2 linked regions of the Paraglaciecola sp. L3A3 genome follow. The protein of the gene in region 2 interacts with the protein of the main gene of each other region in a pairwise test. Links are inferred from orthologs where the notes say so. Each region holds a gene or a part of one and is shown on either strand. Other genes may lie near its edges. The genes, in order: GQR87_RS00950 and GQR87_RS06310.

The links.
Region 1: the proteins of GQR87_RS06310 (region 2) and GQR87_RS00950 interact in binary tests that used the Escherichia coli proteins (3 or more experiments, as listed by UniProt). The link is inferred for Paraglaciecola sp. L3A3 from one-to-one orthologs.

What each region holds. Positions count from the first base shown.
Region 1 is NZ_CP047023.1:220,108-237,337, reverse strand. What follows is about bases 8,818-11,759. They hold GQR87_RS00950 (rod shape-determining protein), read right to left. Parts: upstream 10,840-11,759; coding sequence 9,796-10,839; downstream 8,818-9,795. Other genes in these bases: GQR87_RS00945 (formylglycine-generating enzyme family protein), read right to left, coding at 11,152-11,759; mreC (rod shape-determining protein MreC), read right to left, coding at 8,888-9,736; mreD (rod shape-determining protein MreD), read right to left, coding at 8,818-8,891. In the rest of the region: GQR87_RS00990 (Ig-like domain-containing protein), read left to right, coding at 1-150; metalloprotease TldD, read right to left, coding at 239-1,681; GQR87_RS00980 (carbon-nitrogen hydrolase family protein), read right to left, coding at 1,674-2,501; GQR87_RS00975 (YhdP family protein), read right to left, coding at 2,494-6,360; rng (ribonuclease G), read right to left, coding at 6,387-7,850; GQR87_RS00965 (nucleoside triphosphate pyrophosphatase), read right to left, coding at 7,840-8,412; more of mreD, read right to left, coding at 8,415-8,817; more of GQR87_RS00945, read right to left, coding at 11,760-13,014; GQR87_RS00940 (LamG domain-containing protein), read right to left, coding at 13,192-17,230. UniProt on the Escherichia coli protein: Forms membrane-associated dynamic filaments that are essential for cell shape determination. Acts by regulating cell wall synthesis and cell elongation, and thus cell shape.
Region 2 is NZ_CP047023.1:1,510,783-1,522,522, forward strand. What follows is about bases 8,417-11,297. They hold GQR87_RS06310 (RodZ domain-containing protein), read left to right. Parts: upstream 8,417-9,317; coding sequence 9,318-10,277; downstream 10,278-11,297. Other genes in these bases: pilW (type IV pilus biogenesis/stability protein PilW), read left to right, coding at 8,417-9,308; ispG (flavodoxin-dependent (E)-4-hydroxy-3-methylbut-2-enyl-diphosphate synthase), read left to right, coding at 10,298-11,297. Also shown: ATP-dependent protease ATP-binding subunit ClpX, read left to right, coding at 1-750; lon (endopeptidase La), read left to right, coding at 946-3,312; GQR87_RS06285 (HU family DNA-binding protein), read left to right, coding at 3,550-3,822; GQR87_RS06290 (SurA N-terminal domain-containing protein), read left to right, coding at 4,060-5,937; ndk (nucleoside-diphosphate kinase), read left to right, coding at 6,460-6,891; GQR87_RS06300 (bifunctional tRNA (adenosine(37)-C2)-methyltransferase TrmG/ribosomal RNA large subunit methyltransferase RlmN), read left to right, coding at 7,033-8,178; more of pilW, read left to right, coding at 8,205-8,416; more of ispG, read left to right, coding at 11,298-11,416; hisS (histidine--tRNA ligase), read left to right, coding at 11,527-11,740.

The sequences.
Region 1 (17,230 bases), 1.3 Mb from region 2 along the record:
ATGCCTAGTACTAATAAGAACTCAGAAGCTTATGCTAGTTTTGTGTTAACTAATGATGTAACTGAAGCCACTCAAGCGACTGTCAGCGTGACGATTACATCACCCAGCGGCATTGAATCAACCACCAGCATGGTCGTTGCTTTGAATTAAATGATGGGAATAAGTGACGCGATAAATTTGCGTCACTTATTAATCAAGAAAAGGCAAATACTAGAGGTTACAAATACTAGCCTAGTGATTAAGCAGTACCACCCACAGTTAGTTCATCCACCTTCAAGGTAGGTTGACCTACACCAACCGGCACACTTTGCCCGTCTTTACCACAAACCCCAACGCCATTATCTAAAGACAAGTCATTACCTATCATAGAGATCTTTTGCATGGCTTCTGGACCATTACCAATTAAGGTCGCGCCTTTAATGGGCGAGGTGATTTTACCATTTTCGATAAGGTAAGCTTCAGAGGTAGAAAAGACAAACTTGCCTGAAGTAATATCGACTTGACCACCACCGAAGTTAGGAGCATAGATACCTTTTTTAATTGAGGCAATAATTTCCTCAGGCTCATATTGTCCACCTAACATATAGGTATTTGTCATACGGGGCATAGGTAAGTGAGCATAAGATTCACGACGACCATTACCGGTAGCAGGCACCCCCATTAATCGAGCATTCATTTTGTCCTGCATGTAGCCTTTTAATATCCCATCTTCGATTAAGACATTATATTGAGTGGGCGTACCTTCATCATCTACGCTTAAAGAACCTCGTCTATTCGCTAAAGTCCCATCATCCACTACAGTGCAACCTTTAGCGGCGACTTGCTCGCCAATACGACCACTAAAGGTAGATGCACCTTTACGGTTAAAATCACCTTCTAAGCCATGACCTACGGCTTCATGCAATAACACTCCTGGCCAACCACTGCCTAATACCACTGGCATTTGTCCAGCAGGTGCGGGAATAGCTTGCATATTGATGCGGGCCATGTGGATCGCTTCATCGGCCACTTGTTGATATCTAGGTTGACCGTCGTTTTCAGCCAAAAAATACTCATAAGCATAACGACCACCGGCACCAGAGCTGCCTCTTTCTCGTCTACCCTCTTGTTCCATTAACACTGAACAATTTAAGCGAATTAAAGGCCTAATATCAGTACAAAAAGTACCGTCGGTGGCGGCGATTAACACCTCTTCATAGACCCCACTAATACTCACCACCACTTGACTTAGAGCAGGCTCTTGTTTACGAATGTACTCATCTACCGCCCGTAATAAGGCAATTTTTTCTTGATCTTGCATACCCAAAAGTGGATTGTCAGATTGGTAACGACTAATCGCTGACTTTTGCTGTAGTGGCGATGTTTTATGTTTTCCACCAGGCATAGAAATACTACGTGAAGCTTTGGCTGCTTTTAATAAAGCCGCTGGAGAAATATCATCAGAATAAGCGAAACCCGTTTTCTCACCGCTGACTGCGCGCACACCAACACCTCGTTCAATGTTATAGCTGCCTTCTTTGATGATGCCGTCTTCTAATACCCATGTTTCATGCTGGCTAGACTGAAAATACAAATCAGCAAAGTCATTGTCATGTTTATAAATACTATCTAACGCGGTTTCCAAAGTAGCGCGTGTGAGATCGGAAGCGGTGAGTAAGTTTTCTTCTACCGTATTAGACAAGTTGACTCCTGAATTGATTATGCTGATGAACCGGCATTTTACTGCGAATGTCATCAAGTAAGTTATGATTAATTTGGCTGTGAATTAGGCCTGTATCTGTAGGTAAATTTGCTAATACTTCCCCCCATGGCGATATAATACAGGAGTGGCCGTATGTTTGTCGCTGATTCGCATGTATACCAGTTTGATCAGCTGCAATTAAATAACATTGATTTTCGATGGCTCTGGCAGCTAGTAAACTCTGCCAGTGGGCTAGACCAGTTTGTTGGGTAAATGCAGCAGGTAACGCAAGCACATCCATAGGCATTTGTTGGCTCATAGCGACAAACATTGCTGCAAAACGAATATCGTAACAAACAGCTAAACCTAGATTGCCAAAGGGAGTACTTACAACTGTTAATGAGTTACCCGCTTGGGTAAAACGAGACTCTTTATAGGTTCCTGTATTATCACTGACTGTTACGTCAAATAGATGAATTTTTTGATACTCATCGATTATTTCCCCCAGATTATTAAATAACAAACATGAGGCAGTATATTTATTAGGGGTCTTACAAAGCAGCGGAAAGCTACCAGCCACTATCCACACATTAAACTCTTTGGCCAATTCAGAGAGTCTATCTTGCACAGGACCATTACCTTTCACTTCGGCTATATCAAAAGCTTTGTTATCCTCGGCACCAAAGCAAGCAAAACACTCAGGCAACACCACTAAACAAGGTCTTTGTGCAGGCAGGTCTAACAATTGTTGCTCTACAAACTGCAAATTTTCTGCTACATCTGGTGTTGACGTCATTTGAATGGCAACTATATTAGCCATTAATAGAGTCCTCATCTGGTACTTGGATAGTCACAGGCTGCTGTAAACTTTGCTCTAAAAGCTGACTCTTGGGAGCCACTTCTGGTTTTGCTCTAGCAGGCAAGCTCACTTCTTTGCTATCACGCCCTAGCTCGGTTAATACAGGATCGTCTAATGTGCCAGTTAAAGAAAATTTGATATTCGAAATAACCTTCGCAGAAGTTAATACTTGATCGATAGCTAAAGCCGCTAGAGCCGTAGCAGGGTTGACCATCCACGCAACTATCACAGGTAAGCTCGAAGTCACTTTAGGAGCAAACTCTATGTGATAGTTAAGCTGTTTGGCGGTGAGATCTGTATATCCCCTCATAGTAATTTCGCCTGCTCCACCGTCGACTACAGTATCCCGTGTATCAGCAACACCATTTTTCACTTGAAAACTGCCATCAATTTTATCGTAAAAGAAGCCTTTGGCGAATACATCCCTAAAATCTAAAGTTAATTTCCTGACTAAAGATTCAAGACTTAATAAACTAAATATGCGAGAACCTTTATCTGTTACTTCTGTTAGATAACCATCACTTAAGTGCCAATCAACCGCGCCATTCAAAGACTCAAAATTAAATTCGTATGGCGCGTTTTGCCAACTTAAATCAAACTTAGAAGATGCTTCAGAATCTTTAATCCCTGAGTCAAAATTAAAGCCTTTAAGAAAAGCACCAAAGTCAGAACTACTAAACTCACCTTTTAGACGTGTGCTACTTTTCCCTTTGATTAAAAACCAATCGCCTGTGCCATTGAATAAACCATCACCATTATTCAATCTAACATTGTCAATTTTCATACCTGTACTTGATCTGGAGAGGTTAATGTCTATTTTCCCAAGTTGACTATCTAAGTAGCTACAACGAGCACAAGAGAAGCTAATAGGCGGCATAGACTCACGTTCTGGCACAAATAGATTTTCATTTTCTGAGTCATTAGTTTGCCATTCAGTTAACTGAATATAATCAGCATTAACGTTGATCCCTTTACTCAACCAATCTTTATATATGACCACTTCCATACGGGCCTGCTTAGCATTGACATCTAATAACCAAGCATCACTAGTATTTTTGGCCACCATGTTAAAATCAGTTAACTTTTGCCCAGCAAACAAGACATTGTCTGCATCGAGAAAAATTCGTTTTGGAGCTTCTAATAAAGGAGTACCTTGCTGTGTTTCTTCGGTAATTATGCTGCCAATTACCTGATACCATTGGCTAATATCTAACTCAGGTAAATTTGCTGAAATACTAAAACCTAAGCCCATGCCCACCAAATCAGTTTCACCTATATCTAAATGAGCTCTAGAAAATTGCATATCTTGATGGGGCAAATTACCGTTAAACTGTACTTCATCTCCTAAGGTAACTTTAACCGATGATGCTTGTTGGTTTCCTTGACTACTAACCTTCAAGGGTAATAACCGCCCGCTATTCTTTGCAAATGGTGTGGGTAGGGTTGAAACTAAATCTTTTAAATTAGTCGTAATCTCAGCATTATAAACGTAACCGTTAGTCAGAAGAGTTAATGCAACTTGGGCGCTCCATACACTTTGCCCAGATAAATATGGCATTACATCAGGATAATTTTTTTCTAATAAGGGTGTTATTTGCCAGTCGCCATTCACTTTAATATCTGTTTGATATCCTTGCTCTTGTTGCGAACCAGAAAAGTCTACGGCCACTTTTTGCTGTAATAATAAAGCGTTAAGACCTTTGAAATTAATTTCATCATTAACAAATTGTATCTTACCTTTAGCTTTTTCTAATGTTAGGCCGAGATCGACAATCGAGACTTGATTTTTTGATAAGTACGCTTGACCTTCTACCACCACACCTTTACCCGTTAAAGGAATATGCAAATTTAAATCTGTACGCAGAGCGCCTCTTACTTGAACCTTTTGTAACGTTAGGCCTAAAGTGTCAGCCAAACTAGACTGCAACATCAGTTCGGTAACTTGCGGCCCTTGTGCTTGTGCTTTCGCCTCAATAGTTAAAACAGCAGCATGACTTAAAGTGGGAATATTTGCCGCTAACTCTGTTAGATCTACATCTAATAATTTTCCTTTAGTACTAGCTAACGATAAACTTTGATTTTCAAACAAAACTGAAACATCAAGTTCGGTCAGTGCAGGCCAGTCAGGTGAAAATTTAAAATCTCCATTCTTCACCTCAAGTCCAACTTGAAAAACCCCCTGATTTTGCTCAAATGGAAATGAACTTAATTCTCCATGCCAGAGTATATCGCCACTGGAAATAGTACCGCTATTTAATGACTCAATCAGGTAAGCTCTGGTTTCTTGCCCCATTAATTCTATTGGGTATAATTTTGGCAAATTGGTAACATCTATCGCATCTAGTTTTGCGCTAAAAGATAAAAAGTCACTCTCACTGTCGTAGAATAAACTGGGACTAAAACTCACTAAATCACTTTTAAATAGTGCATTCTCAGATGATATTGAAAAGCCTTGCTGCCCAGTCTGGAAATAAAAGTCAGCAAAAAATCGTTGGTACTCAATATCATGGGTTAATAGCTTATCTATTACTAAAGTGCCAGCTTTACTTTTAACAGCCAATTTGCCTTCATTATTAAACCAGTTCAAGTCGGCATTAAGTCCCTGCATCCTAGGTAACATAGATGTTTGTTGCCATTGAATATCAGTCAATGCCGCTTTAATCGCAAGCTCACCACTGACAGAACGACTCATCACAAAAGTATTAAGTTTGGCTTCAGGTTGCAGACTGTTGATAAATGCGACTGCAGCACCGTCAAGTAATAAAGGCGATAAAGTTAATATAGGCGCAAGACTGACACTATGCTTATTTTGAATTACCAGAGAACCAGTTTTATCAAGCTTACCTAACCAGTTTGTGACGACAACCTGATCATTAATTTGCAGGGTCAGGTTATCCAAATTAAATAACCAGTTAGCTTGTTGAGGATTAGCACTAATTTGCCCACCTAAAACTGCTGCAGTAACTTCACCTTGAGTGGTATTCCATTTAAAACGGCTATTAGATAAATCTAATTGGATAGACTGCACACTTTGCTGTCCGATCGTTGCCCACATCACAAAACTGCCACGGCTTTCTACTAACTCATGAGGTGTCACCAACCATTGTTCTACCCAAGGAGATAAATCGACTTCTTCTCCTTTAGCAAAGAAAGTGCCGGTCAGCTCTTTCTCATCACCATGTAAATCCAGAATAAAAGATGCAGAATTTTTGGCTATATCTTCAATCTGTAATTGACCAACACCTTGATGATGTAAACCTTTGTTGACCCAAGACACTTGGTCAATAACGACAACTTGTTGATCATGAGGAGTATCAATAATAATTTTGCTGTTACTAATTGAGAATAACTGTAGTTGTTGTAAAAATAATTCTTCGAGAGCATCAATAATTGGAGCTTCTGCTTCTTCTTGTTCTATTGAAGCCAGATCTATGGTTAGCTCTAATCCATTTAGATCGAATTTATTCGACTGTATTTGCTTGGCAAGTATCGATTCCCAAAAATCCACTTCGATGGCGGTTTCAGCAATACTCAGCTTTATAGGTAACTTATCATTATTGGCAAGTTGCACATCACGAAGTACAATAGCAGGCCCTACCCCTTGCCATTTAGCAGTAATTTCACCAATAACAATTTGTGTGCCGACTTGTGCAGATAACCAATCTTCTAAATAGTGTTTTTGTTCATTCATGTAAGGCAAAGAATAACGCACGACACTTAAAGTCACCGCAATCACAACTAAGCTCAAGGCAACAAGGGCCCAAAGCTTTTTGATCACATAGGCGACATAAAATGACGCTGACTTCGACTCTTTTTTCACGTTATTTATATTCTCATTTGTGTCATTTACATCATAACTACATCAAATTTATCTTGGCTATATAAAGCTTCTGTATGTACTTTAATTTGTTTAGTGACAAACATTTCTAACTCAGCCAACATATGAGATTCTTCACCTAACAGTGCTTCAACTACTGCTGGTGAGGCATATACTACAAATTTATCTGCATCGTAAGCGCGGTTAACTCGAACAATTTCACGCATGATTTCGAAACAAACAGTCTCAACTGTTTTGACTGACCCTCTACCTTTACAAACCGGGCACTCACCACACAAAATATGCTCTAAACTTTCACGGGTACGTTTGCGGGTCATTTCAATTAAACCCAGTTGAGTAAAGCCATGAATATTAATTTTAGCTCGATCTTTACTAGATGCGACCTCTAAGCTGTGCATTACACGTCTTTTATGGTCGGCATCCGACATATCAATAAAGTCGATTAATATCATGCCACCCAAATTACGTAACCTAAGCTGTCTAGCAATAGCTTGAGTCGCTTCAATGTTGGTATTAAAAATGGTTTCTTCTAAATTTCGATGCCCAACAAATGCCCCAGTATTAATATCAATTGTAGTCATAGCTTCAGTTTGATCTATGATCAAATAGCCACCAGATTTTAAATCAACTCGTCTTTCTAATGAACGTTGAGCTTCATTTTCAACGTCATACAGATCAAAAATAGGTCTATCACCTGGGTAATATTCCAATAACTTATTTAGCTCGGGAGCGTATTCTTTAGTGAATTGTTGTAATTCATTAAAGGACAACTTCGAATCGATACGTATTCTATCAAGTTCGGTCCCCACAAAATCTCGTAAAACCCGTCTAGCTAAAGGTAAATCTTCGTACAAAATATGAGATTTATTTTTCATTCTTGAACGTATTTTATCCCACAAGCGCCTTAGAAAATCTGCGTCTTGTGTCAGCTCTTGGGCTTTCACTCCTTCAGCGGCTGTGCGTAAAATAAAACCGCCATTTTCGCTACAAAAGTCTTGAACTAGCCCTTTTAAACGCTCTCTTTCTGCTTCATCTTCAATTCTTTGCGACACACCTACATGTTCTACACTAGGCATAAACACCAGATATCGAGAGGGAATAGTTATGTCAGTAGTTAATCTCGCACCTTTTGTGCCTATTTGATCTTTTACTACTTGTACAACAATGTTCTGACCGTCTCTGACTAACTCTCGTATATCTTGCTTTTCAATATGATTAGAATTAATTTCTTCTTCTATTTCACTATGTATAGCAATATCCGATGCATGTAAAAAGGCCGCTTTGTCTAGACCGATATCGACAAACGCCGCCTGCATACCAGGTAAAACTCGACTGACTTTGCCTCGATAAATATTACCTACTAAACCACGCTTGGTATGTCTTTCAATATGAATTTCTTGCAAAATTCCATTTTCGATTAATGCCACTCTAGATTCAGACGGTGTAACATTAATTAATAATTCAGCACTCATTCAGTACTCCAAATTCCATTAATAATGACTTTGTTTCATATAAAGGTAAGCCTACTACTGCACTATAGCTACCACTAATTTGTTTCACAAATTGTCCGCCTAAACCTTGTATACCATAACTTCCAGCCTTATCTTGTGGCTCACCAGTAGTCCAATACCAATCGATCTGACTATTGGTTAGAGGAGCAAATTGCACTTGAGTTTCAACTAATATCGTTTTTTGTTGTTTATTTCCTGTTATAGACACTGCGGTATAGACTTGATGGGTGTTATTAGCCAGTAACTTCAGCATATTGTGAGCAGCCGATTTGTTTTCCGGTTTACCTAATATAGTACCTTCAAATACAACACTGGTATCCGCCCCCAGAACCCAAGCCGTTTTATCTTTAGCTCTAGTAAAACCTGTAAGGGCTTTTTCTTTGGCCATTCTAAGAACATACGATTTCGGATTTTCATTTATTATTGGAGTTTCATCAATGTTGACTGAACACTGGATGAAATTAGCACCAAGTTGCTTAAGTAACTCAACTCGACGAGGGGACTGAGATGCTAAAATAAGCATATTTAATGTAATCTTAACTGACGACGAATTCTACGTAATAACCAAAAGAGCCAAGGCCAAATTACCATAGCACTTGCTACAGGCCATAAGTAATCAAATAGAAAGTAGATATCTGTTAATAAATGTAATAACCAAAAGATAACTAAGTTATATAAAGCATTAAGCAATCCAATCACAATAGATTGTTGCCAAACCGAATAATTTCGTAACCTTTGATAATTGGCAGCCAGAACATATGTGGTTAAACACAGAGCAAAACTATGTACTCCCATGCTAGTACCAACCAGAATATCTAAGAATAAGCCGGCAACTAAGGCCACACCTACATTCGCTCGGTTAGGTAACGCTAAAACCCAATAACTCAGTACTAACATGACCCAATCAGGTCGATAAAGATCAACTATTGCTGGCATAGGTGTTATCTGTAACACCAGGGCAATCATAAGACTCAGCGCTATAGAATAGTTACGGAAACTCATTCTGCTAGGGCCTCTTTAGTTAAATCTTCACTAGGCCAGAGTAATAATAAATACTTTAACCTGTCCAGTTGTGCCACAGGAACAGCCGTCACCTGAGCAAAAGGTCGGCTTTCATCACGAATAATTGAACTAACTTTCGCCACTGGATATCCCTCGGGAAATACATTGCCTAACCCAGATGATATTAATAAATCCCCCACTTTTAGATCGCTACTGTGAGGGACATGAGGTATAAATAATTCACGTAAACTGCCAGAACCTGAAACGACTAAGCGTACATTATTACGTGCAACTCGAACAGGAATAGAATGAGTGACATCCGCTAGTAATAACACCCGACTATTAGTTGAACTTACTTGCATGATTTGCCCCACCACACCATTATCATCCAACACAGGTTGTCCTTCAAAAACGCCGTTTATTGCTCCTTTATTTATCACTATCTGATGACTGTAAGGATTGTTATCCACCGCCATTAATTCAGCAACTGATTTTTTAGTGCCATTTTTCACAGGAGAGTTTAACAAACGACGTAAACGCACATTTTCTTGCTGTAAAAAAGTAAAACGTTGCAACTGCTCACTCATTAACACTGCATCATGAGTCAATTTAGCATTTTCTTCTATTAGTCGTTCCTGAGAGACCAAGCGATTGGCACTAGCATTCAACATTTCGCCGGGTAAATTGGCTAAATATTGTAATGGACTCACCAAAGAATTAAGGTAAACGCGGGTTGTACCGAATCCATTGAATTTATGATCAAACAAGATCAAGGCTACCGACAATAACAACCCTAGAGCTAGGCGACTTTGTAGAGAGGGACCTCTAGAAAACATTAGATTCATGTACGTTTGCCTGAAGGCAGCTTAAAGCTGCCTCACTTACTATATTAAATTTCTTCCAATTACTCGTAACTGAAAAGATCGCCACCGTGCATATCGATCATTTCAAAAGCTTTACCACCACCTTTTGCCACACAAGTTAGAGGATCATCAGCAATTACAACAGGAATGCCGGTTTCTTCCATCAACAAACGATCTAAATCTTTCAATAATGCGCCACCACCTGTTAACACCATGCCTCGTTCAGAGATATCAGATGCTAATTCCGGCGGGGATTGCTCTAAAGCAACCATAACTGCAGAGACAATACCGGTTAACGGTTCTTGTAAAGCTTCTAAAATTTCGTTGCTATTAAGGGTAAATCCACGAGGAACACCTTCGGCCAAATTACGGCCACGCACTTCGATTTCTTTCACTTCTTCACCAGGATAGGCAGCACCAATTTCATGCTTAATTCGCTCTGCTGTCGCTTCACCGATAAGTGAACCAAAATTACGACGAATATATGAAATGATGGCTTCATCAAACTTATCACCACCGATCCGTACTGAAGACGAATAAACAATACCGTTTAATGAAATAATAGCGACTTCAGTGGTACCACCACCTATATCTACTACCATTGAACCTGTGGCTTCTGAAACAGGTAAGCCCGCTCCAATAGCGGCAGCCATTGGCTCATCAATTAGATAAACTTCACGAGCTCCAGCTCCTAGAGCAGATTCGCGAATCGCCCTACGTTCAACTTGGGTTGAACCACAAGGTACACATACCAGCACTCTAGGGCTAGGACGTAAAAAATTATTATCATGAACTTGTTTGATAAAATGCTGTAACATTTTTTCAGTCACATAAAAATCTGCAATAACACCATCTTTCATAGGTCTTATCGCTTTTATGTTACCTGGTGTTCTACCCAACATTTGTTTCGCTTCACGACCCACTGCGGCAACACTTTTAGGTCCACCGGCTCGCTCTTGACGAATAGCAACAACTGAAGGCTCATTAAGAACAATTCCCTGATCTTTAATATAAATCAGAGTGTTTGCTGTACCGAGGTCGATGGACAAATCATTAGAGAACATTCCCCGAAGCTTCTTAAACATGGAAAAACCGAATCCTGGTTGGTAATTTATAAATATCCGCTAACTTTACCAACGCACCTAGATTTCAGCAAGGGTTGAGGTTCAACAAGATGATAATAAATGCAGTTTTGGCACTTTTTTTGTTAGTAATACCAATCTAAGTAAATAAATGACCGTATAGCTAAATTATAAAGCCACTAGATCATTTTGAGTGCATAGTAATTTAGTCGTCTTGCTATGATACTTGCTAATTCGGATTGCCCTAAAATATGCAAACAAAAAAATCCCGACAATAAGTCGGGATTTTTATTTGTACATAATTTATGTATAAATTTACTGTTCTCTTACTACTCTAAAACCAATATAGTTTGAACGGAAGCTACCATCTAACTCCATTCGAGTTGACGCCCGAGCTAATCGAGGGGCAAAATTCCAAGCTCCACCTCGAACTACCGCTCTACTCGCGTTTTTATCGCTAACAGTCCATTCCCAAACGTTACCTACTGTATCAAACAAACCAAAGTCATTACGTTCAAATGAGCCCACTGGAGCAGTACTAACATTAGACCATTGGCTACCACACCAACCACAGTTGGCATTATCAGTATCTACGCCTACACCCCACCAGTAATCTGTTTCTTTACCGGCTCTAGCGGCATATTCCCAACGGACTTCTGTTGGCAATTTATATGCGTGGCTACTTGCTTTAGAAATCCAATCAACATATGCCTGAGCATCCTTTAAACTCACACAAACTACAGGACTAGTTTCATTTTGCATAAAACCAGGACTACGCCAATTACGGTTGTCTTCCCACACCGCTTTTCCTTCTTGGTAAGATGCACAACCTTTATCTTTTTCAGCGTCTGTCACATAACTTGTGGCATTCACAAATATCTCAAACTCTTTCACACTGACTTCAGTTTCACTGATACCAAATGATTGTGTTAAATTTTTAGTTTGTACTGGCCTTTCGTTAGCTAAACCTAACCCTGTGATGTCACCCATACGGAAATTACCTGCTGGCACTACCACTAAATTGGGTCCTGGAATGTCACCGGCTAAAATATCTTGAATACGCTCACCTTTACTAAAACGATATTGCGCTCTATCCAATTCAACCCTAAGAGTTTTTGACTCGTTTAAGGTAATTTGTTGACGACTCGGCTCATACCCACGTTTCACTACTTCCACTTCATGTTCACCAGTAGGTAACATGATTTGTAACTTAGTTGAGCCATAACTGACTCCATTAATAAATACTTCGTCATCAAACACATTTGAGCGTACTGTTAATTCATACATAACAGACTCGTCGGTCACTAGTATAGGGGGTGCAGCAGAAATTTTAACATTTTTAGAACGTTTAACATTGGCACAATAACGTTTATCTAAACCTAATAATTCACACCCTTCTGAACGCTTCAAGTTGCCTTGCAATTGCAAATTCATCTTAACGTTATAGTTACCTTGACCACTAAAGTTGCTATCAGCCACTTCACTACGTAAAACTTGAACTGAAGCGTCTGTCGTTTGTCTTCTTTTTTTGGCTTGTTCTGCTTCACTTAAACTATCGTAAACACTATCCAAAAAGCGTTTTGATGCTTTCTGCTTAGCTAATGATTTACCTCGTTCAGTACATTTAGATAAGGTTTCATCTTTATCACATGCAATTTTATGGCTAACAACTACAGCTTCGTTTCGATTAAACTCTTGGTACAAACGATCTATACGGGCGCCATGTAATTGCTCTTTCAGCCCTTCAATGGTATTTAGCAAGCTATGTTTAGACACCTGCATTTGCTCAATATCTTGTAATTTAGTTTGCCATTCATTGTATTTACTTGTAATCGCATCTTTAATTGCTTTGTGAGTTCTTACCGCTTTTGCGTATGTTGCACGCACAGGGGTAATATCTAGATCAGGATTATCAATGACTTTTTCGTACTGAATATTCATTTCTATCAAAGCTGATTGCCGATCAGCTTCTGCCAAAGTGACATTTTGTCTTAATTCAGCCAATTCTCTTTCTAAAGATCCTGCAACACCTATTTCAGCATCTAAATTACTGTTGTAATTGTCATATTCGGATTGTTTGCTAGAAATTTTTTGTTCAATATCAGAAACTGAAGCAGCCAAAATAAATTGGCTAAAAGAAAGGGCAACGATAAAAGTCAGTTGAGCTATACGGTTCATTATTGGGTTCCAAACTGATTGCCTAATGGCAACTATTTTTATTGTTATGATACAAAACAGGCGATAGCCTGCCAACTCACAACTTTGTCAGCCTATGCTATTGAGTTATAACAAAAAGCGCAAGCATGTTAGACATGCAAAGTTGATTTATTTACTAGGTTCCCCTTTACTCTAAGCTTAGTTAAACACCTCTCGCCACTGAATAATACGATCATTGCCTCTAAATAAGCCAAAACTGATAGTTGCATTAGGATAATCCGTCTCGTCTGCAGCAGAACCAGAGTCAGGACCATCAGGACACGTCGCTAAATTACAAATGACTTTATCTCCATTCCAGTCGTAATTTAAATATTCAGGCCAAGTTGTTGGCGCCAACAGCGTATTTAACTGTAATAAGACTTCGCCTTGCGAATTAGGGCCATTAAAAATTAAATCTCCAATTTTATCAGCTTCCCCCAACAGCAAAATGCCATCGCTAGAAATATTATTAAGGTCATCGGTCAAATCAACACTGCCTAAAGGTTTCAAAATTAAATGCCCAGTAGCTTCATCAAAATTAATCGCAGTCTGATTATCATCGATATTTGTTAACCATTTCCCACCTTGATAATACTCAGCTATTAATGGCACTTGAAGTGCTTCAGTTTCAGGGCCGTAATTACTATGCAATGCTAAACGCCCAAAACGCAGGTTAGCTCCTTCCACATCATTAAAATAATAACCATCACAACTGCTATCTGCATAATTTTGACGATAACAAATTCCATTTTCGTCAGTAAAAAATGGCGCTAAAAAATTAATATTTAACTTTGCATCAAAAGGGTCAACAGGACCATACATCAGATTACTAGAATCAACCTTATTATATGTTACCTGAGTATCAAACAGTTCTATACGCTGAGCAAATTCTGCTGCCACTGTAGTCATTATGGGCGCATTTTGATGGACGACCTGAGAACTTCCCACATAACTACTAGTATCAGTAAAACTCAATTTAGCAGCGGTTTTTAAATCCGTTAGAGTCGGTGCGTAGTTCCAACCGCCATAAATATAATTTTTTGTGACTTGGTCTAGTGCATTTTTAGGGGTAATCAATAAAGTCGATTCTTTGGAAAATGATATAGCCTGCCCTAGATAAGTAAAATTACTACTACTTACATTAACATGAGTATTTTGCAAAGCAGGAGCTGAAGCTCCTGCCTCTTCGCTCACTGAGTAATAGGCTGGAATAAAGGTGCCTAGGCTTAAACTAGACTCAGAAGCAATTGTGTTAGCCAAATAATCTGAGTCTTCAACATCTAAAGTAATACGACCGGTTTCGCTATAATAGGCCGTTTCATAAGTATATTTGCCATCAGTAAACCCAACTCCGCTAACGCTATAAAAACTAGGGCTGCCAGTTGCACTTGTCACTGTCCCCCCATCTTTGTATTTAAAATTACCGTCTACTGTGTCAGCAACAATAGGATAATCCCTGATGACTTTTAGTGCTAAATTTTCTGCTTGATAATTTGGCAATAAATTATCATTTTCGCCGTAAGCACCAATTGTATAACTAAAACCTAAGCCTGCTCTGTATAAGTCAGTATCGCCGGCGCCTGTATATAATAATGCTCCGTCAGTTATGCTTAATTTTAAGTAGCTAGGATAGACATCAACAGTTGCTGAACCTTTTAAAATTGAACCACCAGCACTACTTTCAGCACTCAACTGCAATCTGCCAGCATCGGCATAACTTAGGCCAGTAAGTTCGGCATGACCATTAGAATCAAAGGTTAATGGATACACGCCTGTTGATTCTCCAGTGCCATCTCCGGCAATGGCAATACCAGAAAAAGGAGTGATACATTTATCTTCTGTTGGGTTTATGCAGTCGTAACCTAACGTTATGTTGGTGGTACCTATTAATGCTACTTTACAAGAACCAGTAGAGGTGTCCTTTTCTACTGCACGCAGGTTTACATTGAGGAAATTTGTTTCTGCTAATTGATCGGGTAATAAATCTCCTTCTGTATTTCCAAAAAACACAAAAGCGGAATCGACAAACTCTATTTCACAGGTTTCAGTGCCACCATTAAAACAACGTAAAGGTGCATCTGGATTAGCACTAGTTTTTTCCATAGTAATCGTACTTGCATTTGTGACGCTTAAGCTAGTTGTCATCTGCCCAGTAAATACTAAAGAATCTTGCGACCAGCCAAGTGGCGACAGGTTGATTGTGGTTTCATTACTATACAAGGTATCACAGCTTTCATTCGCACAAGCCTTGATCGTCATGGATTCAGCCTCACAAGTCAGTCCTTGTCCATTGTGCTGTATTTCATAATGATCGGGAACAGGGCAACTGTGTCGTTCATCCATAATAGTATGAACATCTGTAGTTGTTAAAACACCTTGATATATCCGAACTTCATCGATTAAACCGTGAAAATCATATCCAGCATTAGCTGCCCAACCACCGATACGAAATTCACTATCGATATAAGTTCGACTTTTTGTAGGTGTACCTTGTCGTTGAGTGAGTACTTGCTCAATACCATCTATGTAAATACGGTTATTTGTGACACTACCATTAGTAAATTCAACTACAACATGGTGCCAACCATTGGCTAGATCGGCACTAGAAATCCCATATAGATCCCCAGTACCGGTATTAAACCCCATAGAACCACCAACCATCCAAATATCATGCGACCTCCAACCAACAGGCATAACACTATTGGTGCCATCCCAGTTCATCCAAAAAGTAACACTGGTTTTAACCCCATCGGTCAAGGTATCTAAGGGTAAACCTGTTACCTGTATGGCTCCATCGTTTTGGCTAGCATATCCACAGGTACCCAACTTACCCACTAAGGCCGGTGTTGCCGTTGCGGGTACCGAGTTATGATTGACTTGAGCATGAAAATCATTACCCGAATAATCTAAAATTTCGTCAGCAGTACCATCCCAGCTACTTTCTTCAAAACGATACTCCACTAATAAACTCGCTGGAGCTGGACATACTCTTGCACTACCATCGGCATTAAGGCCTGCAGCTTGATTGTCATAAAGAGCAGTAATTTCACTTTGATTCATGGCTTGGTTATACACCATAAATTCATCCAACAAGCCGTCAAAAGCTTGCGAGGCATCAAATCCCCCACCGATACTGTCTTGCTCTTGGCCTACAATTAAACTCTGAATATCAAGAGTGCCTGTTAATTGGGTAACACATCCTCTAAAAATTTTGTCTTGATAAATACAACTTTGATCCCCCTCGCGAGTCCAAACTAAATGATGCCAATTATCATCATCTATAGGTGCGATGGATACATCACCATTGTTCTCATCTTTTAAATGGGGCCTAAAGCTATCATTATCGAGAAACCACATAATTAATTCATTATTCTTGGCTCCTGCACCCGACAATATACTTTGATGGCTTTGTTTATCTGTTTTGGCCCAAACCGACAAGGTAAAGTCAGTTTGCCCAGTTAAAACATTTTCATCTAAAATTAAGTAATCTTCTATCCCAGTGGCTGTCAAGTCCACCGCATTACATACCTTACCTTCAACTACTGTAGCGGATAAGGCTTGACCGTTTGCGCCTCCAACACTATCAACTACTACATCATCTAAATCGTTATACAGAAGTTCATCAAAACGATATTCGGCAATGGGTTTGGTAGGGCACGCATGTCGCTCATTCATAATAAGTTCGATTTGAGTTGTGGTTAAATCACTTTCATATACACGCACTTCATCAATTAGCCCATGAAAGTCATAGTTCCTATCGTTTGACCAACCGCCAATCCGTAGCGTGTTGTCTACGTAAGCTTGACTTAAATTCGGAGTACCCTGACGTTGAGTTAACGTTTGTTCTACGCCGTCTAGGTATATACGATTATCGGTTACACTACCGTTAGTAAATTCAACTGTGAAATGATGCCACGTATTAGCTAAGCCAGCACTTGAAATGCCATATACATCGCTACTGCCGGTATTAAATCCTATGGAGCCACCAACTATCCAAATATCATGACCATTCCAGCCAATAGGCATTGAACTTTCAGTCCCATCCCAGTTCATCCAGAAAGTAACGGTTGTTTTGCTGCCATCGGTAATTGTATCTAAAGGCAAACCTGTCACTTGTATTGAGCCATCATTTTGACTTGCGTAACCACAAGTCCCTAATTTTCCTGGTAAAGCAGGTGACGAAAATTTAGCTGTGGAA
Region 2 (11,740 bases):
GCGCAACGTGGTATTGTGTATATCGATGAGATAGATAAAATTTCTCGTAAATCAGACAATCCGTCTATAACTCGCGATGTCTCGGGTGAAGGCGTACAACAAGCTTTACTTAAGTTGATTGAAGGCACAGTCGCCTCGGTACCACCACAAGGTGGCCGTAAACACCCTCAACAAGAGTTTTTACAGGTTGATACCTCTAAAATATTATTTATCTGTGGTGGTGCATTTGCGGGCTTAGATAAAGTCATTGAGCAAAGAGCTAATACAGGTACAGGTATTGGTTTTGGTTCAGAAATTAAGAGTTCTGAAAACAAAGCTAAAGAAGGTGAGTTACTTAAAAAAGTTGAACCAGAAGATCTTGTTAAATATGGTTTGATCCCTGAATTTATTGGCCGTTTACCTGTATTAACTAGCTTAGAAGAGTTAAGTGAAGATGCGTTAATTCAAATATTGCGTGAGCCTAAAAATGCTATCACTAAACAATATTCAGCTTTATTCCATATGGAAAATACAGAGCTTGAATTCCGTGATGATGCATTACAAGCCATTGCAAAAAAAGCAATGCAAAGAAAAACAGGAGCTCGTGGATTACGCTCTATTGTTGAAGCTGTGTTACTAGATACTATGTATGATTTACCTTCCATGACTGATGTCAGTAAAGTTGTTATAGACGAAACTGTTATCAGAGGTGAATCAAAACCCATATTGATTTATGAAAATAGTGTCGAGAAAAAAGCGGCTTCAGAATAAAACTTAAAATTTGCAAAAAAGGCTCGTTAGAGCCTTTTTTTATGTCTGTGATTACTGTTATCGAACGTTTCTTCATCAATTTAAATGGAAGATGGAATTTATTTACATTGTTTTACTGTTTTTGTTTGAACTTTACCTGCCCAGCCCCATATAGTTTACAAGATAAAATATAAATGACTTAGTACGAGACCTAGTATGACAGAAGAGCGAGAAAATCACGTAGAAATTCCAGTCTTGGCTTTACGTGATGTGGTAGTTTATCCACATATGGTAATCCCCCTATTTGTAGGTAGAGAAAAATCAATCCGCTGTCTTGAAGCTTCAATGGATAAAGACAAACAAATCTTCTTAGTAGCGCAAAAAGATGCTGGAGTTGATGAGCCTCAAGTAGATGATATTTTTTCTGTAGGTACACTCGCGACTATTTTACAGCTTCTTAAGTTACCTGATGGCACAGTAAAAGTGTTAGTCGAAGGCAATAAGCGCGGAGAAATTCAAGACTTCGTTAGCACTGAAGATTTTTTTATTGCCAATGTAAAAAGCTCAGTAGATAAAGAGTTACCAGAAGCGGAACAAGAAGTACTTATCCGCTCAGCTATTTCTCAGTTTGAAGGTTATGTCAAACTGAATAAAAAAATTCCACCTGAAGTGTTAACGTCGTTAAATGGTATAGAAGATGCTGCACGTCTTGCTGACACTATGGCCGCTCACATGCCATTAAAGTTAGCAGAAAAGCAAAAAGTATTAGAAATGCTTGCTATTAACGAACGTCTAGAATATTTAATGGCCTTGATGGAAAGTGAAATCGACTTATTACAAGTTGAGAAAAAAATCCGTACTCGCGTCAAAAAACAAATGGAAAAAAGCCAACGAGAGTATTATTTGAATGAGCAAATGAAAGCTATTCAAAAAGAACTGGGTGAAGGTGAAGATTCAGTTGATGAATTTGAAGGATTAAATCAAAAGATTGTTGATGCCAAAATGCCTGCTGAAGCTGAGAAAAAAGCTACTGCAGAGCTAAATAAATTAAAAATGATGTCTCCTATGTCTGCTGAAGCAACAGTGGTCCGTAGTTATATAGAATGGCTAACAAATGTACCTTGGGTCAAACGCAGTGCGGTAAAGAAAAATTTAGCTTTGGCTGACGAAGTATTAAATTCAGACCATTATGGTTTAGATAAAGTGAAAGAACGCATTATCGAATATTTAGCTGTGCAACAAAGAGTTAAAAAACTTAAAGGGCCTATTTTATGTCTTGTAGGTCCTCCAGGTGTAGGTAAAACTTCATTAGGACAATCTATTGCTAAAGCCACAGGACGTAAATATGTTCGTATGGCCTTAGGGGGGGTTAGAGACGAAGCTGAAATTCGTGGTCATAGACGCACATACATTGGTTCTATGCCAGGTAAAATGATTCAGAAAATGGCGAAAGTTGGTGTCAAGAATCCACTTTTCTTACTTGATGAAATAGACAAAATGTCTTCAGATATGCGTGGAGATCCGTCTTCTGCATTGTTAGAAGTTTTGGATCCTGAGCAGAATAGTACTTTTAGTGATCACTATCTCGAAGTGGATTACGATTTATCTGATGTAATGTTTGTGGCTACTTCTAACAGTATGGATATTCCAGGACCTTTATTAGATAGAATGGAAGTAATTCGTTTATCCGGTTATACAGAAGACGAAAAACTGAATATTGCCACTCGACACCTAATGGAAAAACAAATATCTCGTAACGGTCTAAAAGGTGGCGAGTTAATTATCGAAGAGAGTGCCGTTATTGGCATTATTCGTTATTACACTCGGGAAGCGGGTGTCCGTAACTTGGAAAGAGAAATTTCTAAAATTTGCCGTAAGGCTGTGAAAAATATCTTATTAGACAAGTCCGTAAAACAAGTTGTTGTGAATCAAGATAACTTGAAAGAATATTTAGGAGTACAGCGTTTCGACTATGGTAAAGCCGATAAAGAAAATCAAATTGGTCAAGTTACCGGTTTAGCTTGGACTCAAGTCGGCGGTGAATTACTGACTATTGAAACCACATCAGTGGTAGGTAAAGGTAAAACAACATTTACCGGTTCTCTTGGTAATGTTATGCAGGAATCTATACAAACGGCTATGACTGTTGTACGTAGTCGCGCTGAAAAGTTACGTATTAATACAGATTTTCATGAAAAAAGAGATATTCATGTGCATGTGCCTGAAGGTGCAACTCCAAAAGATGGCCCGAGTGCGGGTATTGCCATGTGTACAGCACTGATTTCTACATTGACGGGTAATCCTGTTAGATGTGAAGTGGCCATGACAGGTGAAATTACATTAAGAGGTGAAGTATTGCCAATTGGTGGATTAAAAGAAAAATTATTGGCTGCTCATCGTGGTGGAATTAAGACAGTAATCATTCCAAAAGACAACGAAAGAGACTTAGAAGAGATCCCTGACAACGTAAAACAGGACTTAAATATCCATCCTGTGCAATGGATTGACGAGGTCTTAGTCTTGGCTTTAGCTGAAAATCCGGAGAAATTTACTCCAGTTAAGACAAATAAGTCTAAAAAATAAGCATTTTAAGGTTTTTTTTTCTGATTTTTTTAGTTTTAGGGCTTCACTATGTAAAAAGATATGGTAGCCTTTGTTCCAGATTCGCTTAAGGCCTTGTCGCAAAAGGGATTGAGACGACTCATAAATGTTACATTTTTGTAAGTTGCTTGAATTTATGTTTCAAGCTTGATATAACAATCCGGCTTCGCATGTTGCGAGTCATTAGTATAATAAATAACACATGAAGGGGTTCATATTTTGAATAAGTCAGAACTTATTGATTCTATCGCTGCAAGTGCAGACATTTCTAAAGCTGCTGCTGGTCGTGCATTAGACGCACTAACAACTGCAGTTACTACAGCACTTAAAGATGGTGATCAAGTTGCGTTAGTTGGCTTCGGAACATTCTCCGTACGTGAACGTGCTGCTCGTAGTGGTCGTAATCCACAAACTGGTGAAACTATTCAAATTTCAGCAGCTAAAGTACCTTCTTTCAAAGCTGGTAAAGCATTGAAAGACGCTTGTAACTAAGTATTAGTCGAGTTTTTTTTAAAAGGCGATGATTTCATCGCCTTTTGTTTTTGTGAAACAAAAGTTTTTTTATACCGTTGAAAGATTTACCAGAATTCCTCATTCGCTAAACACTTTTTATTTGATAATAAACATTCTTAATAATATTACTTGTTTAGTATATAATCTCGCCCGTTTACGGCAGAGGTAACCTCTCAGCTTATCGAATAACCGCTCATTTGGAGTTTGGACTTAAGTATGTTGGAAAGAATTAGAGAAGGATCACAAGGCGTTTGGGCCATGGGGATCTTAGGATTAGTGATATTAAGTTTTATGTTTGCTGGTGTAGGTAGCTACATCAACTCTTCGGGGGCAACAGTTGCGGCGAATGTTAATGGCGAAGAAATCACTCTTGATGAACTTGAAAAAGCTTATCAAAACGAACGAGCTCGTATGGAACAGCAATACGGCGATGCCTTTGCAACTTTAACCAGCGATGCTGGTTATTTACAAAACTTTAGAAAAGGTATACTTGATCGCTTAATTGGTGAAAAGCTAATGGATCAAGCGGCTGATAATCTAGGTTTACGTGTGAGTGATGAGCAGATCAAAAAAGCTATCGTCAGTATGAATGAATTTCAAATTGACGGGAAATTTGATAATGACAGATATTTGGCGATTTTACGCCAAGCAGGATATCAGCCTAGTACGTTTAGAGATTATATGCGTGTTGATATGGTACGCAGACAACTTTCTCAATCTTTGATTGGTAGCGAATTTGCGTTGTTAAATGAAGCTCAGTTTGCGCATATGATACAACAACAAACTCGTGACTTACGATATGTGACTGTACCTGCAAGTAAGTTTAATGACAAAGTTGAAGTTTCTGAAGAGCAAATATCGACATATTATCAGGCTAATATTAGTCAGTTCGATACTGAAGAAAAAGTCAGCCTAGCTTATGTTGAGTTAACGCTTGAAGATCTGATGTCTGATGTAGTGGTCACTGAACAAGAATTATCTGACTATTATCAACAGAATATTAATGACTACCGTACATCTGAAGAACGCCAGGCATCGCATATTTTATTTGAAAGTAGCGAAGATGATGACTCTGTACTTGCATTAGCTGAATCAGTTTTGGCTAAAGTGGAAGATGGTGGTGACTTTGCTGAATTGGCTAAAGAATATTCTTCTGATACTTTCAGTGCTGAAAACGGTGGTGATTTAGGTTGGTTCGGTAAAGGCATTATGGATCCGGCTTTTGAAGAAGCTGCCTTTGAACTAAATGCTGCTGGGGATGTGAGTTCTGTAGTTAAGAGTTCTTTTGGTTATCACATTATTAAGTTAACTGATGTTAAGCCTGAGGAAGTAACTGCATTTGAAGATGTAAAAGATGAAGTAACGACTAAAGTCAAAACCAGTAAAGCGGAAGAAGAGTTTTATGCACTTCAGTTACGTATTGCTGAAGTGGCTTTCGAAATGCCTGATTCTTTAGAAGAAGTAGCAGCGGTTGCCAACAAGTCTATTCAGACCACTGATTTATTTACTCGTGTTGCCCCTCCACAAGTTGTGGCTAATCCTAAAGTGGTAGCCAGTGCTTTCAGTGATGAGTTAATCGCTGAAGGTGTCAACAGTGAAGTACTTGAGTTAGGGACTAACCACATTATGGTCGTTAGAGTCGCATCTCATGAAGAAGAGAGAACCAAAGCCCTTGATGAAGTTAACCAGCAAATAAAGTCAACCCTTTTGGCTGAAGGGGCTCAGCAAGCTGCTCGAGATTGGATTTTAGATGTTAAAACTCAACTGGCTAATAATGAAGATATTACCGCTAAGCTCGATTCTATGGAGTTAAGTTGGGAAGATAAAACTGCCGTAACTCGCAATGAAGCTGGTGTTTCTAGAAGTATAATAGAAGCGACTTTTAAACTAGCTGAAAACAAAACTGAAGTAGTGGATTTGATAACTGGCGATGTAAGTTTAGTACAATTAATGAAAGTGAATGAAGGTGAAGCTGCCGATAGTATGCAAATAACAAGCATACAGACTCAACTTGCTTCACTTAAAACACAAAACCTATATTCAGCTGTGATCGAATCATTACGAGCTGAAGCGGATATCGAAATATTACAATAAGAAGTAATAGAAATTTGCACAATAAAAAAGAGCGTTATCGCTCTTTTTTATTGTCAGAAGATTATGCTCATTTGACGATATTTATCTTTGAGTTATCCACAGCACAACCGTATAGAACACTGCAATAACGGTCGAAAATGCCAATATGTAGATATACCCCTGTTTACCTTGACCTAGAGTATAGCCTTGTAATTTTAGATACGCAGTCCAAATTAAACATAAAGCTAGCGGAAATAAAAACAACATTCTTAGCACAAAACGCCTCGTGTATTTCTTTGGTTTGTTAATAAATAAAGTCTAACAGAAAAATATAGGCTTTGTATTGGTGAAGTAGTTCTTAGCAGATCAAGAATATGACCTGACTAACGCATTTCTAACATGGTGTTCACCGTTCTCGGTAATTTTGCCATAATCCTCGGTTTTATTAGTCTTTTGCCTATTTATTGCATATAATCCGCGCGAAATTTTTAATGACTCATTTGTCGATGGGTTAACTTAGTATTTATAATTGGAGTTAAAAAGATGGCTTTAGAACGCACTTTTTCTATCATTAAGCCTGATGCCGTTGCTAAAAACGTTATCGGTGCTATTTATAATCGTTTTGAATCTGCAGGTTTAAAAATTGTTGCTTCTAAAATGGTGCATTTAAGTAAAGAAAAAGCTGAAGGTTTTTATGCTGAACACAGTGAACGTCCATTTTTCGGTGCGTTAGTTTCTTTTATGACTTCTGGCCCTGTAATGGTTCAAGTGTTAGAAGGCGAAAATGCAGTATTAAAAAATCGTGAAATCATGGGAGCAACTAACCCAGCAGAAGCACTAGCCGGCACATTACGTGCAGACTATGCTGAATCAATTGATGAAAACGCTTGTCACGGTTCTGATGCTCCAGCATCAGCTGCACGTGAAATAGCATATTTCTTTTCTGATGAAGAAATTTGCCCACGCACACGCTAAGTAAAGCAGTACAATAAGTAAAAGGGAGCTTCGGCTCCCTTTTGTGTTATCAGCTATTTGAATTATTTACCAAGATAACTCTGCATTGACCCACTAATCGGTTAAAATGAATACAGTGTTTTCTGACCATTGAGGTTTATTGTGACGTCCAAAGAAGTATCGCCCAAAACTGCAAAAATAAATTTACTTGATTTTAATCGTGCAGGTCTACGTGCCTATTTTAGTGAAATAGGTGAGAAGCCATTTAGAGCAGACCAAGTCATGAAGTGGATTTATCAGCAAGGCATTTCTGATTTCGAACAAATGACAAATCTTAATAAAGTGCTTAGAGCTAAACTCATCGCTAACTGCGAAGTGAAAGCGCCAGAAATTGCTTACCAACAAAATGCGACTGATGGCACCATTAAGTTTGCTTTGCGCTTAGAAGGTGGTCAAGAGGTAGAAACTGTTTGGATCCCTGATGGAGACAGAGCCACCCTATGTGTCTCCTCTCAAGTGGGCTGCGCACTTGAATGCACTTTTTGTTCCACTGCGCAACAAGGGTTCAATCGCAATCTAAAAGTGTCAGAAATTATTGGCCAAGTTTGGCGAGTGGCGGTGACTATTGGTTTAAATAACGATACTGCTAGAAGACCGATTACGAATGTCGTCATGATGGGCATGGGTGAACCTTTACTCAATGTCAAAAATGTCGTTCCTGCTATGGATTTGATGATGGATGACTTAGCTTTTGGTTTATCGAAACGTCGCGTAACCCTTAGTACTTCTGGAGTGGTACCCGCTCTTGATAAATTAGCTGATCAAATAGATGTCGCCTTAGCCATTTCGTTACATGCTCCTGATAATGAACTGCGTAATGAATTAGTTCCGGTTAATAAAAAATATCCAATTGAAATGTTTTTGGCCAGTGTTCGTGGTTATTTGGCTAAGTCTAATGCCAACTCAGGCAAAGTCACAGTTGAGTATGTGATGTTAAATGGTGTGAATGACAGTACAGACCAAGCTCACCAGCTAGCGAAAGTACTATCAGGCACACCCTGTAAAATCAACCTGATCCCATTTAATCCTTACCCGGGGTCACCGTATACCTGTTCTAGCAATTCACGTATTGACCGTTTTGCTAAAGTCTTGATGGAATATGGTTTAGTGGTAGTGGTTCGTCGTACTCGTGGAGATGATATTGATGCTGCTTGTGGTCAATTAGTAGGCGATGTGGTGGATAGAACAAAAAGAATCATGAAAAAAAGGCTGAAAGGGGAAAATATCTCAGTAAAAATGGCACAATAGATTTTTTTATGAGACAGCTACTTTTTATGTTAAGAATAAATTGCACGTTATTATTTATCGGTATGCTATTTGTTGGTTGCGCAGGACAAAATGGTTTGTACTCTGTCTCAGATGATTTTGATCAAAATAAAGCTGCACAAAATAGAATTTCTTTAGGTTTAACTTATCTTAGAAATGGTAATTATAGCCAAGCCAAATTTAACTTAGACAAAGCATTAGAGTTTGCTCCTAGATCTGCAGATGTGAATTATGCGATGGCCTATTACTACCAAAGAGTAGAGGAAATTGACAAGGCTGAAAACGCTTATCAATTTGCTATGGACTTAGAGCCAAAAAATGCCGATATCATCAATAGTTATGGGGCATTTTTGTGCGAAAATGGTAACTACCCCAAAGCGAAAGAGTATTTTTTAAAAGCGGTGAATACTAGTAATTATATTTCTAGTGCTGAAACCTACGAAAATTTGGCAATTTGTAGCCGTAGTTTAGGTTATCCTGAAGATGCAATTGGTTATTTACGCAGCGCCGTTAACCATCAACCTGGTAGAAGTAATAGCTTATATCTTCTGGTAGAAGCGCTGATTGATACACAGCAATGGCAAGAAGCCCGTGATGTATTAAGACGCTACGAACGAATAGCTCAAGTTAGTCCCGAAAGTTTGTTAATGGCGATTAAAATTGAAAAAGGCAGTAACAATTACGCTGCTGCGAAAGACTATACCGATATGTTGGTTAAGGTGTATCCAACACATCCAGAGGTGATAGCCTTATTAAAAGCAAAAGATCCTGTGGCTATGCAACCTAAAAAAGTGCAGAAAGTTTTAAAAATACAAAAGCCAACTAGTGATAAGCCTTTGCCATTGGTCGACACTGTTTCAGCAGCAAAGCAAGAAAGTGTTACGAATAAAGCTGATGTTGTGATTGCAGAAAACACACAGTCCAATATAGAATCTGAGAACAAACTACAAGCTAGCTATCATATTGTTGCCAAAGGAGAAAATTTGTACCGAATTTCTCTTATGTATAATATAAAAATGCAACGTTTGGTAGAATGGAATAATTTATCCAAGGCCTCTGCTATATACAATGGCATGAAATTAAGCCTTGTATCCCCTAATTCTGACGAGTAATGTAATAATATGAGCGAAGAACAAGTACCAGACAAAGAAGTAGTCATTATTGGGCCCGGTGAGATTTTAAGAAAGGCGAGAGAGGCGGTTAATTTAACCCCAGATGATATCGCCTTAAAAATTCGTTTAAAAAAGACATTAATCGAAGAGCTTGAACAAGACAATTATGACATTAATATTTCGCTAACTTTTATTAAAGGTTACCTGAAGCTTTATGCTAAACAGGTTAATGTACCTGAAGCAGAAATTGTTGCTGCATTTGAAGCTTTAAATACTCAGAAAAAAGAGCCTGCAAAACTACAAAGTTTCTCTCGTCGCTTTAACCATCAAGCTAACGATGACAAATTAATGTTAGTCACTTATTTAATTGTGGCTGCCGTGATTGCTCTAGCTGTGGTTTGGTGGTTCCAACAAAGTGAAACTGAAATAAGTCTGTTTTCTGAAAATACTGTAACAATTGAGCAGGAAACCGATAACGTATCTTTAAAACCTTATTCTCAATCCAGCTCAACTGCAGAATTGACTGATGTCGAGTCAGAGATTTCTGTTGATGAATTAAGCTTGCCACCTGTCATTGAGCAAACTGAAGATACTATTACTGAACAAGTTGAAGCCGTTGGATCTAGCTTGGAGGATACACAGAATGACAATGGCGCCACTGTTTCCACAGAATTAACCAATACCCTTGATCCTATTGCAAGCCAAGTTCCGGTAACCGAAGCCCCTATTGAGTTAGTCTTTGAATTTTTAGACAACTGCTGGACTAATATATCGGATGCAACAGGTGAAGATATTGCCTACGGAGTAAAAACCAAAGGCAGGATCATGACTATCACGGGTATACCGCCTTTTGTTGTTACTTTAGGTGCGCCAGAAGTAGTGAAAATTTCTTATGATGGACAGCCTGTGGATATGTCATTCATAGTGCCAGGGCGCAGTGCCAAGTTCGAATTACCTTTATCTGAATAATCTAGAGTTAAAATATTACCATGTTTGCAGATTCTCCTATTAAACGTCGTGCCTCAAAACGCATATATGTAGGCAATGTTCCTATTGGTGATGGTGCGCCTATTGCCGTGCAATCTATGACCAACACTCTGACTACTGATGTTGCAGCAACTGTTGCCCAAATTAAAAGAATTCAAGCTGTGGGCGGTGATCTAGTAAGAGTCTCAGTGCCAACTATGGATGCAGCAGAAGCGTTTAAATTAATTAAACAACAAGTTAGCATTCCACTGATTGCAGATATTCATTTTGATTATCGTATCGCCCTAAAAGTGGCTGAGTACGGGGTTGATTGTTTACGTATTAACCCAGGCAATATTGGCTCTATGGAAAGAGTTAGAGCGGTCGTTGATTGTGCCCGTGATAAAAATATTCCAATTCGTATTGGGGTGAATGGTGGCTCTTTGGAAAAAGAAATTCAGGAAAAATACACTGAACCCACTCCAGCTGCTTTGGTTGAATCAGCTATGCGCCACGTGGATATTCTAGACAAGCTTAATTTTGATCAGTTTAAAGTCAGTGTTAAAGCTTCTGATGTTTTTTTAGCGGTAGGGGCATACCGAGAATTAGCTAAACAAATTGAACAACCCTTGCACTTAGGCATTACTGAAGCCGGCGGTATACGTGCTGGCGCAGTAAAAAGCTCTGTCGGTTTAGGTATGTTATTAGCCGAGGGCATAGGTGATACAATTCGTATTTCTTTGGCTGCCGATCCGGTGGAAGAAATCAAAGTGGGTTTTGATATTTTAAAATCCCTGAGAATTCGTTCTAGAGGCATTAATTTTATTGCTTGTCCAAGTTGCTCTCGTCAGGAATTTGATGTGATCAGTACAGTCAATGCATTAGAACAAAGATTAGAAGATTTATTAACACCCATGGATGTGTCGATTATTGGTTGTGTGGTGAATGGACCGGGAGAAGCTGAGGTTTCTGATTTAGGCTTAACCGGTGCTCGTAATATGAGTGGCTTTTATTTAGACGGTAAACGTCAGAAAGAACGATTATCTAATGATGATCTGGTTGATCAGTTAGAAAAACGGATCAGAGCCAAGGCCAGTCAGATTGATGCGGGCAATAAAATAGCCATTAAGCAGTTAAGTTAAGGCTTATGCTTATTTAGCTAGGTTATTTCCTAACCAGTGTTTTACGTTTTAGCACAAAGCCCCTATAATGCGGGGCTTTTTTTAATTATTGCAATAAGAGATTACAGTTAGTGTCGAAACAAATTCAGGCAATTCGCGGAATGAACGACTGCTTACCTACAGAAACAAGTCTGTGGCAGTACGTTGAATCCACTGCGCGCCAAGTCGTCGCCAGTTATGGTTATCAAGAAATACGTACCCCTATTGTTGAAAGTACCGACTTATTTAAACGGTCAATCGGTGAAGTCACTGACATAGTCGAAAAAGAAATGTATACCTTTGCCG